4 regions of the Bradyrhizobium sp. USDA 3256 genome follow, and region 2 is predicted to be linked to each of the others. Evidence: riboswitches for the same ligand, from Rfam matches in the RefSeq annotation. Region 2 holds a riboswitch; each other region holds the start of a gene.
The links. Region 2 has a riboswitch for cobalamin ahead of ACVWY5_RS42975 (TonB-dependent receptor). Riboswitches for the same ligand answer to the same signal wherever they lie in the genome.

Region 1 (4,347 bases), 340 kb from region 2:
CGGATCGAGCGAGGCGGTCGGCTCGTCGGCGAGGATCACCGGCGCCTCCACCGCGAGCACCCGGGCCAGCGCGACGCGGCTGCGCTCGCCGCCGGAGAGTTCGGTGACGCGGCGATCGCTGAATTCAGTGACGTCGACCGCCTGCATCGCGCGCAGCACTGCCTCCATATCCGTCTGCGACAGCCGCGCCGGATCGGTCGCGCCGTGCGGATAGCGGCCGAGCGCGACGATATCGCGTGCCGGCAGCGGCCAGTGCACCATGTGCCCCTGCGGCAGATAGGCGAAACGTTTCGCGCGCTCGCGCAGCGGCAATGACGCCAGCGGATTATCGCCGATCCGGATCTCGCCGCCGGACGGAATCAGACCGGCCAGCGCGCGCAGCAGCGTGGTCTTGCCGGCGCCGTTCGGCCCGACCAGCGCGACCAGATGGCCCGACGGCAGCGACAGCGAGACATCGTGCAGCACCTTGCGGCTGCCGAGCGAAGCATTGAGCGCGGTAGCGGAGAGCAGCGTCATGCCACGCCTCCGCCGAGCGCGCGGCGTTCGCGCATGATCAGATAGAGGAAGAACGGCACGCCGATGATCGAGGTCAGCACGCCGACCTTGATGTCCGAGGTCGAGGGGATGATGCGCACCGCGATGTCGGCGGCGAGCAGCAACGCCGAGCCGGTGAGCGCGCTCGGCACCAAGAGCCGCGCCGGATCGTGACCGATCACGGGACGCATCAGATGCGGCGCAACGAGGCCGATGAAACCGATCGTGCCTGTCACCGCGACCGCGCCGCCAACCCCGAGCGCCACGCCCGTGATCACGAAGAGCCGCAACCGCCCGACATCGACGCCGAGGCTCTGCGCCGCCTCCTCGCCGAGCGTCAGTGCGCGGAAGGCGCTCGCCTGGCTGAGCAGGATGGCGGCGCCTGCGATGATGAAGGGCAGTGCCAGCGCGACGTGCTGGAAGCTCCGGTCTTCCAGCGAGCCGAGCAGCCAGAACGCGATCTCCAGCACCACGAAGGGATTGCTGGAGAGGTTCATCACCAGCGCCGTCGCCGCCCCCGCAAAGCTCGAGATCGCGAGCCCGGCGAGGATCAGGATCAACAGCCCGGCATTGCGGCCGGCGATCGCAAGCAGCGCGAACACCGAGCCGAACGCGGCGATGATCGCCACCACCGGCAGCGCGTAGGAGCGCACATCGGCGAGGCCCAGCGCGATCACCAGCACCGCGCCGAAGGCGGCCGATTGCGGCGCGCCGAACAGCGACGGCGAGGCCAGCGGATTGCGCAGCAGCCCTTGCAGCGCCGCACCGGACAGCCCGAGAATACCGCCGATCGCGAATGCCAGGATGGTGCGCGGCAGGCGGATCTCGCGCACGATCACCTGCGCCACATCGCTGCCGCCGCCGAACAGCGCCTCGATCACCGCGAGCGGCGACAGCCGCACCGGCCCGATGCCGAGCGAGAGCACGCACAGCAGGGCCACGAGCGCGAGCAGCGCCGCGGTGGCGCCCCACCGGCGCCGCGCCGCGACCTCGGCCGCCAAGGCAAAATCCTGCACGCTCATTGGATCCATGCTCTTACAGCGATCGCCGTGGCAGACAAGCGACACTCGACAAAAACCGTGGCCGCCCGGCCATTGCCCGACTTCCGCCGGATTGACTTTGCTACCCGGCCGAACCCTAGATGAACATGACGGTTCTTTCGTGAGATGAAAAGGGAATGCGGTACGGGGAAACTTCCCCAACGCCGCGGCTGCCCCCGCAACTGTATGCGGTGAATCCTTCGTCACAGGCCACTGGGAATCTCGGTCCTGGGAAGGCGACGAAGGGTAACGACCCGCGAGCCAGGAGACCTGCCGTCAGCCGTGGTCACACGCGATGCTGCCGGTCGGGGAGTACAGGCATGAGCTTCACCTGATGCTGTGAGCACGATGGTGAGACTGGTTCGCGGTGACGTGCCACTGACGTTACCGAGACCTCGCTTATGTTCTCCTTCCCTTTCCATCGGCGACACCGCGCGCTTCTGCTCGCGTCGACGATGATCGCGCCGGCAATCCTTTTCTCCGCCGCGCGGGCGCAGCAGGCACCCGCTCCCGATCAGCTGCCGGCGATCGAAGTCACCAAGCCGCGCGACCAGAACGTCACGCGCGCCAGGCCGGCCGCTGACGAAGCGCCGGCGCCGCGACGCCCGGCGCCGGGCACCTCGCAAGGCAACGACACAGGCAGCGGATCGGGCACGACAGCGACCGGCGCGGCCACCGGAACGGATGGCACCGGCGGCGGCCGCCAGTTCGCCGGCATTGTCGGCTCCTCCTCGGCCGTGATCACCGCCGACGACATCGCCCATTCGCCGGTGCAGTCGTTGCCCGAGATCCTCGCGCAGGTGCCAGGCGTGCAGCTGCAAACGCCCTATGGCGGACCGAACGGCGCCAAGACCTCGGTCGACCTGCGCGGCTTCGGCGCCTTCGCGACCGACAACACGCTGTTCCTGCTCAACGGCCGCCGCCTCAACGACGTCGACAAGGCCGGCTTCGACCTCACCACGATCCCGCTCGATTCGATCGAGCGCATCGAGATCACGCGCGGCAACAGCGGCGCGGTGCTCTACGGCGACAACGCGGTGGGCGGCGTCGTCAACATCATTACCAAGACCGGCGTCGGCGGCCCGCCGACGACGATGCGCGCCGAGGCCGGATTTGGCTCGTTCAACACCCGCATGGCCGCGGTCTCCGCGGCGCTCAACTCCGGACCGTGGTCCACCTCGTTCTACGGCAACGGCATAAAGTCCGACGGCTACCGCGTCAACAATGCGCTCGACCAGCGCAACGCCGTCGGCAACATCAACTACACGACGCCTGATCTCACCGCCTTCCTGACCGTCACCGGCAGCGACCAGAAGCTCGGCCTGCCCGGCGGACGGCTGGTCGATCCGTCGATCGGCGTCAATGAGCTGCTCACCGACCGCCGCGGCGCCGCGACGCCCTTCGACTATGCCAACCAGCAGACCGCCAGCGTCACCGCCGGCTTCACCAGGTCGCTGATGAACGGCGTCGACCTCATCGTCGACGGCGGCTGGCGGCAGCGCGAGACGCAGAGCGGCTTCTTCGGCAGGGTGCCGACCATCAGCTTCGCCTCGACCTACAATGACGCCGCAATGCAGACCTGGTCTCTGACACCGCGGCTCAGCGTCAAGAACGTGATGCTGGGCATGCCGTCGACGATCCTGACCGGCATCGACTATTACGATTCGACCTTCCGCGAGGCGCGCGGCGCCTATCAGGGCGTCGATCCCTTCCATATCTACAATATCGAGCAGCAGTCCGTGGCCGGCTATTGGCAACATACGCTGGGCCTGTTGCCGACGACCGACTTCTCCTACGGCGCGCGGGTCCAGAACACCAGCATCTCGGCGCGCGATCGCTACGATCCGAATGCGCCGTTCGCGTTCGATGCACAGGCAGCGCCGCTCGACAGCAACGAGACGCAATACGCGCTGCATGTCGGCGTCGAGCATCGCCTGACCGACACCTTCTCGGTGTTCGGCCGCGCGGCCCGCGCGTTCCGCACGCCAGATGTCGATGAGCGCGTTGCATCAGGGCCGTCATTCGACCCACTGACCTTCGCCCCGATCCCGCAGACCTTCCAACTCAAGACCCAGACCTCGCAGGACGTTGAGGGCGGCTTCCGCGTCAGGACCAATCGCTTCCAGGTCCAGACCAGCGTCTATCTGATGGATCTCGACAACGAGATCCATTTCAACCCGGTGCTGTTCTACAACACCAACCTCGACCCCACCCGCCGCTACGGCTCCGAGACCAGCGCCTCGCTCGGGGTCAGCGACAGCGTAACCCTGCGCGGCGGCATGGCGATCACCCGCGCGGTCTTCCGCGGAGGCATCTGGGCCGGCAACGACGTGCCGCTGGTGTCGCGCTACACCGGCAATCTCGGCGTCACCTGGAATATCTGGCAGAACTACCTGGTGTTCGACGCCACGGTTCGGGCCTGGAGTTCGCGCATCATGGACAACGACCAGGCCAACACCCAGAGCCGGATTCCCGGCAACGCCACCGCCGATATCAAGCTGAGCGGGCAAGTTGACCGCTTCTTCTGGTCGCTGAGCGTGAACAACCTGTTCAACGCGCTCTACTACGACTACGCCATCGCGAGCACGTTCACGGATGGCCGCTTCTCGGCCTATCCGCTGCCCGGCCGCACCTACATGGTCAAGGCCGGCGCGACGTTTTAGAGCGTGATCCGGTGGGGCGGGTGTGCCCTGCCGCACCGTCTCCCGAACATTACAAACGCACGGAAACTGGGGTAGAGTTCCGGCAGCTGATTTGACCCGCGCAGGGGAAA
Region 2 (4,347 bases):
TCCAGCGATGGACGATATAGAGCCACCGCCGCCCGCGCCGGATCAGAGCGTTGCGCATGGTCAGAACTTCACGTTGACGGACAATTCGGCGGTACGCGGCATGCCCAGCAGCCACTGCCCGGTGCCGTTCGAGGTCACCGCGTAAGCCTTGTCGAACAGATTGTAGAGGCGGAACGCGACCGTGGTCCGGTCGTCCGGCTTCCACCTGACGCCGCCATTGACCACATTGTAGCCCGGCCGCAGCTGGGTGTTGGCGAGATCGGAGTACATCGCACCGACGATCTGCACGCCGCCATAGGCCGACCAGTTGGGCGCGAAGTCCCAGGTCAGCCAGACGTTCGAGACCTGCTGCGGCACGTTGACCGGGACATTGCCGTTGAAGCTCACGATCTTGCCGCCGACCACCTGGCTGTTGTTGTCGTATCTGGCGCGCAACAGCGCAACATTGGCATCGACGCGCCAGCCGTCGTTCAGCGCGAGCCCGATCGATCCTTCGACCCCGCGGGATGATTGCTGGCCGATCTGCAATGCCAGGCCGCCGGTGGGGTTGCCGGGATCGGGAATCGTGAGCCCGGTCTTGACGATCTCGTAGGCAGCCAGCGTCCACTCGCCGCGACCGCCCCAGAACGACTGCTTGACCCCGATCTCGGTCTGCTTGCCCGTCGCAAGCTGGAACGTTTTCTGCGTGGTCGACAGTGAGATCAAATTGCTGACCGGATCGACGCCGACCGCGTACTGGCCATAGAATGCGAGGTTCTTGATCGGCTCGTAAACGAGGCCAGCGCGCCAGCTCGTGCCTGATAGCGTCGTCTCGAAACTGTTTGCCGGCGCCTTGTAGTCGGTGCGGTCCACCTCGGGGCGATCATACCTGACCCCGGTGACGAGCGACAACTGATCGGTCAGCGAGAGACGATCCTCGGCGAACAGCGCGTATTGATTGACGATCGCATTGAAGCCCGGCGTGGTCGCCGTCGTCGTCGCGAAGAACGACCCGGGATCGAACACATAAGGATTGACCGACGACGCGCCGCCATAGGGCGAGTTATTGGTGTGGGTGAAGTCGATCCGGTTGACGTCGAAGCCGGCGACAAACTGGTTCGCAAGTCCAAACACGTGACCACTGAAGGTCGCATCCATCCGATTGCCGAGCTGCTTCTGGTCGTGGAAGATCTCAATATAGCTCGTGCGATCGATCAGCTGGGTCTTCGGATTCCAGGTGTAGTTCTCGATGTCGCGCCAGTGCCGCTCGCTGGTCAGGTAATACAGCGTGTTGTTGATCTTGAAGCCGTCGGCGACGTCCCACTCGGTCTTGAACCGGGTCCAGCTGTCCTGATAGCGGATCGCGCTGTCCAATGCATTGTAGTTCTTGAAGCGCAGCGCGTCCTGGATCGAGCCGTTGATCAGCGGCGTGCCGAAATAGCGCGACGGGCTGCGGTCGCCGTAGTCCTCCGAGAGCGTGAAGGCGAGATTGTCCGACGCCTGCACCCGCACGGCAGCGGAGACTACCGCGTTCGAGGTCTTGTCGCGATCGACCCAGCCGTCCGACATGTTGCCGGTAGCGTTGATGCGGTACGACACATTGGGATCGATCGGACCGGTGCTGTCCACGGACAGCCGCCGCGTCATGTTGCTGTCGAGCGAGACCTCGGCCTCGTTAGTGGGCGTATTGAGCGGTTTTTTCGGGATCACGTTGATGACGCCACCGATCGCGCCTTCGCCGTACAGCACCGAGGCCGGACCGCGCAGCACTTCGATGCGCTGCGTCGACCAGGTGTCGTAGGGGAATGTCAGGGTGCCGGAGCCGATATAGAAGCGCGTGCCGTCATACAGCGTCATCACCGAGTTGCTGCCGGCAAAGCCGCGGGTGCTGAACGACAGGCCGCCATTGCCGGGCGCCGGCGTCGCGACGAACCCGGCCGCGTCCTGGGTGACGGCATCGAGCACATTGTGCTGGCCGCGTTCGGCGATGGTCTGCGCCGTGATGATCTCGACGCTGGCCGGCGTCAGCAGCGGTGTCAGATTGAGACGACTGCCGGTGCCGCCCTGCGTGGTGGCATTGAGCGTCGGCGATGCCGATCCCGATGCGCCCGACGCTGCGACGCGCGGCGCGTTGCTGGCTGTTGCGATCGTCGCGGGCCTCGGCCGTGGCCGCGCCGCAGCGGCCATGTCACGGCTGCGCGCCGCAGGCTTCGGCTTGGCGGTCACCGAGGGCGCGACCTCGATCGGATCGAGCCTGGTTGGTGGAGGTGTTTGTGCCGAGCCTTCGGCCGGCAACAACAGCGATGACAGGGAGCAGACGAGACCGAGGCGCCATTTGCGCGCAACGGGAAAGGACGGAGACATGAAACGACTCGCGGTAACGTGGCACGTCACCGCGAACGCGGACTGGCGCATTGCCCAAAAGGCAGTGCTCCGATCCCACCAGGACGCCCCCGCCCGATGTGCTCGCGTGTGACCACGACTGACGGCAGGTCTCCTGGCTCACGGGTCATCGCCTGTCGACGCCTTCCCGGGCCGATGGCCCAGTGGCAAATTGACGAAAGGCTCGCCGTTTACAGTTGCGGGGACAGCTGCGGTATTGGGGTTACCCTCGCACCGCATTCCCTTTTGATCCCCGAAGGGAACCGTCGGCAAAAAACGATAGGTGGTGCCGGCAAGGCTGTCAATTCGATGCGATTGTCGCACACATGCTTTGCGGGATGGAGCTGCGGCGATGACATAGCGGCATCCGCGGATGACGCGGAGATGTAATCCCGTCATCGTGAGGAGCCGCGAAGCGGCGTCTCGAAGGATGCATGGCCACAGCCGGGCGTCCATCCTTCGAGGCTCGCTCTGCTCGTGCCTCAGGATGACGGAACCATAAGCTCACATCACTCGATGTCGACACATCCCTGCATGATCGCATCGATCTCGGTGCGCGACAGAGCACCCATCTCGGCGATAAACACGATGCGCGTGCGCGGCACGCCGGGCGACGGCACGCCGCCCGCACCCAAGGTCGCGCGGCCGCCGGCGAGTTGAAACACCGTCAGCCGCCCGGGCTGTTCCACCGTCTCGAACAATCCCTTCGCCCGCGCCAGCTTCGGCGCCAGTCTGCCGATCGCCTGCTGCAAGCGCGGCAGCACGACGGGCCGCTCCGAGGTCCAGCTCAGCGTCTCGAAGCGATCCGACGACGGCCGTCGCGGCGCGGCCTCGCGCGGCGCCGGCACATGATCGAGGTCCGCCGGGAACAGTAGCGCGGCCGGCACCTCGCCATGCAAGGCATCAACCACCACGGCCGCCGGACGCGCCGCGCGCACGGCGTCGCGGATCGCAGCGCACGCGGCGGCGTCGGCCAGATCGACCTTGCTCAGCGCCACCACGTCCGCCGCCCGGAGCTGCGACCGCAGCAGAGCATCGTTCAGCACCGCCGCAGGCTGCGCCGCGTCGACCACGCACAGCACCGTCTCAAGCGGCGCCTCCTTCCAGATCACGGGATCCATCAGGTTGCGCACGATGTCGGCGGGATCGGCGATCCCGCTGGTCTCGATCACGATGAATTCGGGACGCGGATCACGCCGCAACAGCGTGGCGAGCGTGCGCAGCAGGTCGCCCTCCAGCGTGCAGCAGATGCAGCCATTGCTCAGGCTGACCACGCCGTCGCTGGCGCCCGCGATCAGCTCGGCGTCAATATTGATCGCACCGAAATCGTTGACCACGGCGGCGATGCGCCGCCCTTGCGCATGCGCCAGCAGATGGTTGACGATCGTGGTCTTGCCCGCCCCGAGGAAGCCCGCGACCAGCAGGATCGGGACCGGCACCTCAGCCCCCCGTGACGGGGCGGCGCACCGGCCGGCCGGGACGCGCCGCGACATCGAGCACACCATCGCTGATCAGCGGCTGGCCGCTGACCACGAGATGCCGCACGCCCTCCGCCGGACGATTCATCGCGGAAAAGGTCGCGCGATCGCTCAGCGTCTCGTAGTCGAACACCACGACATCGGCGTCGGCGCCGACCTGCAGCCGGCCCTTGGCCCGCATCGCCGGCGTGCTCGCCGACAGGATCTCGGCCGGGATCAGCGCGCATTTGCGGATGCCTTCGAGCAGCGACACTTTCTTGCGCTCGCGCACCCATTCGCGGATGAAGCGGGTGAAGCAGCCGGCCGAGCGCGGATGCGAGGTGGCATCATCAGGCAGCGGCCAGGCGTCGCCGCTGTAGGGACGGCCGTCCGACAGCGTCCACGGCATCGCGTCGGAGGCGATCGCGCCGCCCGGATACAGCACCGCCATATCGAGCAGATCGCGATGATGCGCGTTGTTCTCGATGTCGAGCACGTGCCACAGCACCAAGGTCGAGGGCTCTTCGGC
Region 3 (4,347 bases), 6.5 Mb from region 2:
CGATTTCGAGCCGGGCAGGATGACGAGCTTCGCATCACCCGGGACGGCTTCGCCCGGACGCACCATCATGAGATCGACGCCGGGCTCGAGCTTCAGCGGATCGAGGTCGTCGAAATTGGCGATCCGCGGCAGCGCAAGGAACGCGATCTTGCACTGGCCCGGCTTGCGCGACTCGCCGAGCCCGAGCGCATCTTCAGCCGGAAGTTCGCCGGCGCGGACGAACCAGGGCAGCACGCCAAACCCGCGCCAGGCGGTGCGCTCTTCGATCAGGCGGTAGCCGTCGTCGAACAATGTCGGATCGCCGCGGAATTTGTTGATGACAAAGCCCTGGATCATCGCGGCATCATCAGGATCGATCACCGCCTTGATGCCGACCAGCTGCGCGATCACGCCGCCGCGGTCGATGTCGCCGACCAGCACCACGGGCACGTCGGCCCGGCGTGCAAACCCCATATTGGCGATATCGGACTTGCGTAAGTTGACCTCGGCGGGGCTGCCGGCGCCCTCGACCAGCACCAGATCGGCGCGCTGCTTCAGGCGCGCAAAACTCCCCAGCACCGCGGCCATCAGCGATGGTTTCATGGCGGCATATTCGCGCGCGCGTGCGGTGGCGATCCGTTTGCCGTGCACGATGATCTGGGCGCCGACATCGGTTTCGGGCTTGAGCAGCACCGGGTTCATGTCGGTGTGCGGCTCGACGCCCGCGGCGAGGGCCTGCAAGGCCTGCGCGCGGCTGATCTCGCCGCCGTCGACGGTCACGGCGGCGTTGTTCGACATGTTCTGCGGCTTGAACGGCAGCACGCGCAGGCCGCGTCGTCGCGCGGCGCGCGCGAGGCCGGCGACGATGAGCGATTTGCCCACGTCCGAGCCGGCTCCCTGGATCATCAATGCGCGCGCCATCGTGATGTCCGTCAGAACTCGACGCCCGGCTGGGCCTTGATGCCTGAGCGGAACGGATGCTTCACCAGCGTCATCTCGGTGACGAGGTCGGCAATCTCGATCAATTCATCCTTGGCATTGCGCCCGGTGAGCACGACATGGGTCATCGGCGGCTTCGACGTGGTCAGAAAGTCGACGACATCTGATATCGCGAGGTACTCGTAGCGTAGCGCGATGTTGATCTCGTCGAGCACGACCATGCGCAGGCTCGGGTCTGCGATCAGCTGCTTGGCCTTTTCCCAGCCGGCTTGCGCTGCCGCGATGTCGCGGGCGCGATCCTGCGTCTCCCAGGTAAAGCCTTCGCCCATGGCGTGAAATTGACAGAGATCGCCGAAATGCCCGGTGAGCAGGCGGCGTTCGCCGGTATCCCAGGCGCCCTTGATGAACTGCACCACGGCGCAGGGAAAGCCGTGCGCCACACAGCGCACGATCATGCCGAACGCGGAGGACGATTTTCCTTTGCCGGCGCCGGTATGAACGATGATCAGGCCCTTTTCACCGCTCTTGGTCGCCATGATGCGGTCGCGGGCGGCCTTTTTTTTCGCCATCTTGTCCGCGTGGCGCGTGTCCAGCGAAAGATCGGTGCCGACGGTGCCGTCTTCAGCGTCGTTTCCATCTGAAATCATCACGTTCCTTCGGCTTGACAAGTGCGAGGCTTGGACGAATGGTGGTCCCGCGTTGGTTCCTGTCCTACGACAGGCGAAGAGGGAATGCGATAGGGCTCCGCTAAATCGGGCCCGAAGCGCAGCCGCCCCCGCGACCGTGACCGGAGAGATGCCCAAGCCACTGATTCCATGGAGTCGGGAAGGTGGGCATCGAAGGGTAAAACCTGCTCCGCAAGCCGGGAGACCTGCCAACGCAGCATGTTGTGAAACCGGCGGACGGGGTGTTCCGCGACGGGGAACGAACCTGTCCAAAATCGGTTCGTGTGCCTCATCGCTTCCCGCTGTCAATCCAGGAAGGGCGATGAGCGTTACACTTCATGTCTGCATCACCTGCCGCGCCGGCCAGACGCCGGCGGAAGGTGAGCTCGCGCCCGGTGCACGCCTGCATGCCGCGCTTGTCGAGGCCGGCGTGCCCGATGACGTCAATCTGGTTCCCGTCGCATGCCTGTCGGCCTGCAGCCAAGGGTGCTCAGTCGCGCTCAGCGCGCCGGGGCGCTGGTCCTATGTCTACGGCCGACTGTCCGCCGATAATGCCGCGGATGTGATCGCCGGTGCCTCCGCGTATGCGGCGGCGCCCGACGGCATCGTGCCGTGGCGCAGCCGTCCGGAAATCTTCCGCAAGCAATCGCTCGCCCGCATTCCACCTCTTCCCGTCGTGCCGGAGGCCGCAGAATGAACACGCTCGCCAAAATTCCGGTCACGGTCGTGACCGGCTTTCTCGGCTCCGGCAAGACGACGCTGATCCAGCATCTGATCCGCAATGCCAACGGCAAGAAGCTCGCGGTGCTGGTCAACGAATTCGGCAGCGAAGGCGTCGACGGCGACATCCTGAAGTCGTGCGCCGACGCCAATTGTCCGGCCGAGAATATCGTCGAGCTCGCCAATGGCTGCATCTGCTGCACCGTCGCCGACGATTTCATCCCGGCGATGGAGCAGTTGCTCGCACGCCCGGTGAAGCCCGATCACATCGTGATCGAGACCTCGGGGCTCGCGCTGCCGAAGCCGCTGCTGAAAGCGTTCGACTGGCCGGAGATTCGTTCGCGGATCACGGTCGACGGCGTGATCGCGCTCGCCGACGCCGAGGCCGTCGCCGCCGGCCGGTTTGCGCCTGATCCGGCCGCGGTGGATGCGCAGCGTGCGGCGGACGACAATCTCGACCACGAGACGCCGCTGTCGGAAGTGTTCGAGGACCAGATCGCCTGTGCCGATCTCGTGCTGCTGACCAAGGCCGATCTCGCCGGGGCGGAAGGAATCAAGGCGGCGAAAGAGGTGATCGCGGCCGAGATGCCGCGCGAGGTGCCGATGTTGCCCGTCGTCGACGGCACGATCGACGCACGCGTGATCCTCGGGCTCGAGGCGGCGGCGGAAAACGACCTCGCGGCGCGGCCGTCGCATCACGATGGCGAGGAGGAACACGAGCACGACGATTTCAATTCCGTCGTGATCGATCTTCCGGAAGTTTCGGATGTCGACGCGCTGGTCGCCTCGATCAAGGGGCTGGCGCGCGAGCAGAATGTGCTGCGTGCCAAGGGCTACATCGCGGTCGAGGGCAAGCCGATGCGGCTGCTGGTGCAATCGGTCGGCGAGCGGGTGCGGCATCAGTTCGACATGCCCTGGGGCGCCCGGGCGCGGCAGTCGAAGCTCGTCGTGATCGGCGAACATGCCGACATCGATGAAGCCGCGATCAGGGCACGGCTTGGTGTCTGATGCACGTCGTCTTCCGCGAGAGCCGCGGCCTTGAGGAGACCGCGACGCCAAGGGACCTCGGCCAGGATCCGGCCGATCTCGTGGTGTTGTCGTTTTCCGACAGCGATCTTGCTGCCTTCGCGGCCGGCTGGCGGCGCGGCCGCGCTGCGTTGCCGTCGCTGCGGCTCGCCAATCTCGCGGAGTTGCGCCATGCGCTGTCGGTCGATACCTACATCGAGCGGACGCTGTCGCACGCGCGCGGCATTCTGGTGCGGCTGATCGGCGGCGAGCCCTATTGGTCATACGGGTTGGCCGCGGTGCATCGGCTGGCGAAGGAGCGCGGCATCGCCCTGGTCGTGCTGCCGGCCGATGGCCGCGACGATCAGCGGCTGGATGAATTCTCGACCTTGCCGGTCTCGACGTTGCGCCGTCTGAAGGTGCTGTGCGACAAGGGCGGCCCCGTTGCCGCGCAGGCCGTGATCGCGCAACTGGCGCTGGCGTCCGGACTCTATGCCGGGCCGGTGGTCGGCGAGATCGATCTTCCCGAGATCGGCGTCTACGATCCCCGGCGCGGTGCCGTCGCGGCGTTGCCGGCACCGGATGGCCGGCCGCGGGTGCTGGTGACGTTTTATCGTTCTTATCTCGCGGCCGGCGACACGGCGCCGGTCGATGCTCTGATCGACGCGTTGCGCGAGAAGGGCTTTGATGTCCACGGTGTCTTCGTCACCTCGCTGAAGGCGGCGGGCGTGGCCGATCGGCTGCGCGTTCAGTTTGCGCAATGCGCTCCAGCGGCCATCGTAAATGCGACCGCGTTTTCCGCAGCCGATGACGACGGCGCGACGCCGTTCGACGCTGCATCATGCCCGGTGTTCCAGGTCGCGCTGTCGACAGCACGGCGCGAGGATTGGGCCTTGTCGCTTCGCGGGCTTTCGCCCGGCGATCTCGCGATGCATGTGGTGCTGCCGGAGGTCGATGGCCGCCTGTTCGCGGGCGTCGTCAGCTTCAAATCGCCTGGTGAGCGCGATCCCGAGCTGCAATTCGTGCATCTTGCGCATCG
Region 4 (4,347 bases), 8.0 Mb from region 2:
GATGTCGTCACGGACAGCGCGCGTCACCGCGCCGGTTTCGCGGTGCCATTCGTGAAACAGCTTGATGATACCCTCACAATGCAGACTCTCGTCGCGCACTGACCAGCTTACGATCTGTCCCATGCCGTTCATCTTGTTGTGGCGCGGGAAGTTGAGCAGCATGGCGAAGCTCGCGAACAACGCCATGCCTTCGGTGAAGGCGCCGAACATCGCCAAGGTCCGAGCGACATCGGCCACGCTATCGACGCCGAACTCGTGCATGTAGTCAGCCTTGGCGCGCATCTCGTCATAGCCGCGGAATGCCTCGAACTCGGTCTTGGGCATGCCGAGCGTCTTGAGCAGCAGCGCATAGGCGTCGATGTGGACCGTCTCCATGTTGCTGAAGGCCGCCATCATCATCTGAACAGTGAGCGGCTGGAAGATCGGGATGTAGCGCTTGAGATAGTTGTCTCCGACCTCGATGTCCGACTGAGTGAAGAAACGAAAGATCTGGGTGAGCAGCGCGCGCTCGCTGGCGGTGACGCGCTCCGACGCCCAGTCCTTGAGGTCGGCGCCGAGCGGCACCTCCTCGCCCATCCAATGGGTCTGCTGCTGGCGCTTCCAGAACTCGTAAGCCCAGGCGTAGCGATCGACGTCATAGCTGCCGGCCGAGTCGAGAAGGCCGACGCGCCCCTTGCCGATCAGCGTGCGTGGATCGACGGACGAGAGATCGATCACTGACATGCGAGGCACTCCTCATAGTCGGTGCGCGGCCGCGGTGGCGCGGCCTTGTCGCCGTCGCCGATCCTGCCGGCGAACGCCGCGCGCGAGATCGATTTTGAACGGCAGTAGTAGAGGCTCTTCACCCCGTGCTTCCAGGCCGTCCAGTGCAGCATGTGGAGATCCCACTTGTCGACGTCAGCCGGAAGATAGAGGTTAATCGACTGGCTCTGGCAGATGAACGCGGCGCGGTCGCCGGCAAGCTCGACGACCCAGCGCTGGTCGATCTCGAAGGCGGTGCGAAAGACCGCTTTCTCGTGCTCTGACAGGACGTCGAGATGGGCGACCGACCCCTCGTGCGCGATGATCGAATGCCAGGTCGCCGAGGTGTCTACGCCTTTCGCGGCCAGCACCCTGGTGAGATGCGGATTACGCACCGAGATGGCGCCGGACAACGTCTTATGGGTGTAGATGTTGGCCGGGATCGGCTCGACGCAGGCGCTGGTGCCGCCGCAGATGATGCTGATCGAGGCGGTCGGCGCGATCGCAATCTTATGGCTGAAGCGCGCCATCACGCCGCGTTCCAGGGCATCCGGGCACGGGCCACGCTCGCGCGCGAGCGTCACGGATGCCGCGTCGGCATCGCGACGGATTTTTCGGAACATGTTCAGATTGAAAGACTTGGCCATGACACTTTCCATTGGAATGCCCTTGGCCTGCAGGAAGGAGTGGAAGCCCATGACGCCGAGGCCGACGGAGCGCTCACGCAGGGCGGCGTAGCGGGCACGCTTCATGCCGTCCGGCGCCACCGTGATGAAGTGGCTGAGCACGTTGTCGAGGAAGCGCATGACATCCTCGATGAAGATGGGCTCCTCACTCCACTGGTCCCAGGTCTCGAGGTTGAGCGACGACAGACAGCAGACCGCGGTGCGCTCCTCGTCGCGATGATCGATGCCGGTCGGCAGGGTAATTTCGCTGCACAGGTTGGAGGTCGAGACCTTGAGGCCCAACTCGCGCTGATGCTTGGGGAGCGCGCGGTTCACGGTGTCGATGAACAAGAGATAAGGCTCGCCGGTCTGGAGCCGGTTCTCAAGGATGCGTTGCCACAGCTGGCGGGCATCGATCTCGCGGACGACCTCGTTAGTCTTCGGGCTGCGCAGAGCGAACGCGGTGCCGGCGCCCACGGCACGCATGAACTTATCGGTGACGTTGACGCCGTGATGCAGGTTGAGGCTCTTGCGGTTGAAGTCGCCGGACGCCTTGCGAATCTCGAGGAACTCCTCGATCTCGGGATGGTGAATATCGAGATAGACCGCCGCCGAGCCGCGCCGCAACGAGCCCTGGCTAATCGCCAGCGTCAGGCCGTCCATGACGTGGATGAACGGGATGATGCCTGAGGTGACCCCGCCCTTTACTTTCTCGCCGATCGAGCGAACATTGCCCCAGTAGGTGCCGATGCCGCCGCCGTTGGAAGCAAGCCAGACGTTCTCGTTCCAGGTACCGACGATGCCTTCGAGCGAGTCCGACACCGAGTTGAGGAAGCAGGAGATCGGCAGGCCGCGCGTGGTCCCTCCGTTGGAGAGCACCGGTGTGGCCGGCATGAACCACAGCCGAGACATCGCATCATAGAGACGTTGGGCATGCGCAACACCGTCCGCGAAAGCGCAAGACACCCGCGCGAACATGTCCTGGTAAGTTTCGCCGGCGAGCAGATACCGGTCGCTCAACATCAGCTTGCCGAACGACGTCAATAGGTCGTCGCGCGACGGATCGAGCGTAAGGTCGGCCGGCTTTGGCGATGGCGCGAGGGGCCGCGGCAGCGGAGCCGGCGATGGCGAAAGGGGCACCAGACACGGCTCAGGCGCGGTAGGCTTTGCCTGCGCTAGGCGCGGCCGCACACTCGGCGGCGCGACGAGATGACCATGCTGATCGAAATCGTAAGACGGCGACATCGGCAACCCCGCGATGTTAGACGCTGGGGCCCGCGCGGACGACTTGCGAGGAGAGTTGGCAAATGTCCCCGGCTGCAAGCGACCCACCGGGGCACCCCGCCCGAGGACTTTCGTTCAGTCGCGGCAGGTCTCCTGGCTCGCGGGTCGCTACGGCTGTCGGCCTTCCCGGCGCTGTTTCGCGCCAGTGGCCATGATGACACCCGCTCGCCGCTTACAGTTGCGGGGGCAGCCCCGGAGTAGCCGTTTCGGCGCACCGGGTTCCCTCTTAGCTTCCGACCTACAAGATGTGGGGAACGGAAGACCGTGACTGGCTAGACATAGGCACCACTCGCCGGGATTCGTCAACCGGAGAGATCAAAATTTATAAGGCAAAACCATGCTGACCGCCCGGCCTACTCTATCACCGCTGTCGCTTCCGCTGCAGGTGAGATGCCGTTGGCGGCATGTCCGGTTTCCGTTAAGCTTGCGCATGGTCAAGGAAATTCTGGCCCGCGCGTCGCATTGATGCGACCTACGAACCGCGCGTCAGTGGAGAAGCAATTCGGCAAGGCGCTCTCCGATCTGAAGCGCAGCGCTCCCGCTCGCCGGGACAAATGGCATCTGGACGAGTCGTTATCCACACGCGGGCGAACAACATCAGCTCCGGCGCGCCGGCGACCAGAATGGCCTCGTTCTCGACGTCTTGATCCAGCGCCAAAGAGACTCGCGCGCTGCCCAGTGGTCCCTAACCTGTCACGGCTCCAGCGCGACCTGCAAGCCCTCCTTACTTTCAACATGAACGTAACGCGGTCCGATCGGCCGTCCCCTGCCGCTGGCGACGGTGACAACGTCTTCCAGAGGCGTGGCGCGCGCATCCGCCTCGGGGCGAGACAAGATCAGATCAGCGTGAAACAGCCCCTCCGATTCGAGACCGGTGGCATCCACGTCAAGGGCCACCAAGCTGGCCAAACAACTTTCAAACTCTTCAGCATCGCGAAAGCGACGCTGGATAAACGTCGCGCCGGTAAGACGTTCTGTCACAAGACCACGCTTTGCGAACGTCGCGGCCAGCGCCTCAAATGGGAACATTCGTAGCACGAAGGAGATGATCCATGGTTGCTTCTCTGTCGCATCGAGAATCTCGCTGAACGTCTTCTCGGTAACGTAGCCGATGCATCCGGTCGACATGATAACATCCACGGAGCGGAGAATGCGCGCGCTGTCGGTCGATAGCGTCTCCTTTTCAAGGTCAGCGACAATGCCCTGCTCCAAGAGGCCAACACTCTTTGCATAGCTGACCGCCCGTGCCGACACATCGAGGCCGATAAAGCTCGCTAACCCGACATCAGGCCAGGCTGCATAAAAATTGCGATCGAGACTCACGAGTGTCTCAGAACTGATCGCTCTCATCTCACGCCGGGCGTAGCGGTGACGCAAGCCCCCGAAGGTCAGCGGAAAGCGATGCACCGCTGCGTTGATGCCGTATGAACAACCAACATCGAGCACGATGGGCTTAAGGCCGGTTGCCGAAGCTTTCGCTGCCAGGATTTGGCGTACAACTGGCTCAGCCACGTCCGGTATCATATAATCCAAGTCTCCGAGGACCGAGAAATATGCCCTCGGATCATCCGAAGCATAAATATCGTGGAATATAGCTTTAGACCGATTGATACGCGAAAACTCTATCCGCAACGCAATGTCTCCCATCTCATTTGCA

Region 1: it holds a riboswitch for cobalamin, as region 2 does, so the genes downstream of both, ACVWY5_RS41365 (TonB-dependent receptor) here and ACVWY5_RS42975 (TonB-dependent receptor) in region 2, are expected to answer to the same signal.
Region 3: it holds a riboswitch for cobalamin, as region 2 does, so the genes downstream of both, ACVWY5_RS11830 (DUF1636 family protein) here and ACVWY5_RS42975 (TonB-dependent receptor) in region 2, are expected to answer to the same signal.
Region 4: it holds a riboswitch for cobalamin, as region 2 does, so the genes downstream of both, ACVWY5_RS05140 (ribonucleoside-diphosphate reductase subunit alpha) here and ACVWY5_RS42975 (TonB-dependent receptor) in region 2, are expected to answer to the same signal.

Annotation. Positions count from the first base shown of each region.
Region 1 covers NZ_JBSSAE010000002.1:8,387,975-8,392,321, reverse strand. The annotation lists gene ACVWY5_RS41375 (ABC transporter ATP-binding protein) at 1-516, opposite strand, end outside; gene ACVWY5_RS41370 (FecCD family ABC transporter permease) at 513-1,556, opposite strand; cobalamin riboswitch at 1,669-1,866, shown strand; gene ACVWY5_RS41365 (TonB-dependent receptor) at 2,030-4,237, shown strand.
Region 2 covers NZ_JBSSAE010000002.1:8,725,278-8,729,624, reverse strand. The annotation lists gene ACVWY5_RS42980 (PepSY domain-containing protein) at 1-58, opposite strand, end outside; gene ACVWY5_RS42975 (TonB-dependent receptor) at 61-2,343, opposite strand; cobalamin riboswitch at 2,450-2,644, opposite strand; gene ACVWY5_RS42970 (GTP-binding protein) at 2,871-3,800, opposite strand; gene ACVWY5_RS42965 (amidohydrolase family protein) at 3,802-4,347, opposite strand, start outside.
Region 3 covers NZ_JBSSAE010000002.1:2,195,876-2,200,222, forward strand. The annotation lists gene ACVWY5_RS11820 (cobyric acid synthase) at 1-900, opposite strand, end outside; gene cobO (cob(I)yrinic acid a,c-diamide adenosyltransferase) at 912-1,565, opposite strand; cobalamin riboswitch at 1,602-1,811, shown strand; gene ACVWY5_RS11830 (DUF1636 family protein) at 1,906-2,280, shown strand; gene cobW (cobalamin biosynthesis protein CobW) at 2,277-3,311, shown strand; gene cobN (cobaltochelatase subunit CobN) at 3,311-4,347, shown strand, end outside.
Region 4 covers NZ_JBSSAE010000002.1:733,641-737,987, reverse strand. The annotation lists gene ACVWY5_RS05145 (ribonucleotide-diphosphate reductase subunit beta) at 1-723, opposite strand, end outside; gene ACVWY5_RS05140 (ribonucleoside-diphosphate reductase subunit alpha) at 714-2,546, opposite strand; cobalamin riboswitch at 2,757-2,972, opposite strand; gene ACVWY5_RS05135 (class I SAM-dependent methyltransferase) at 3,384-4,337, opposite strand.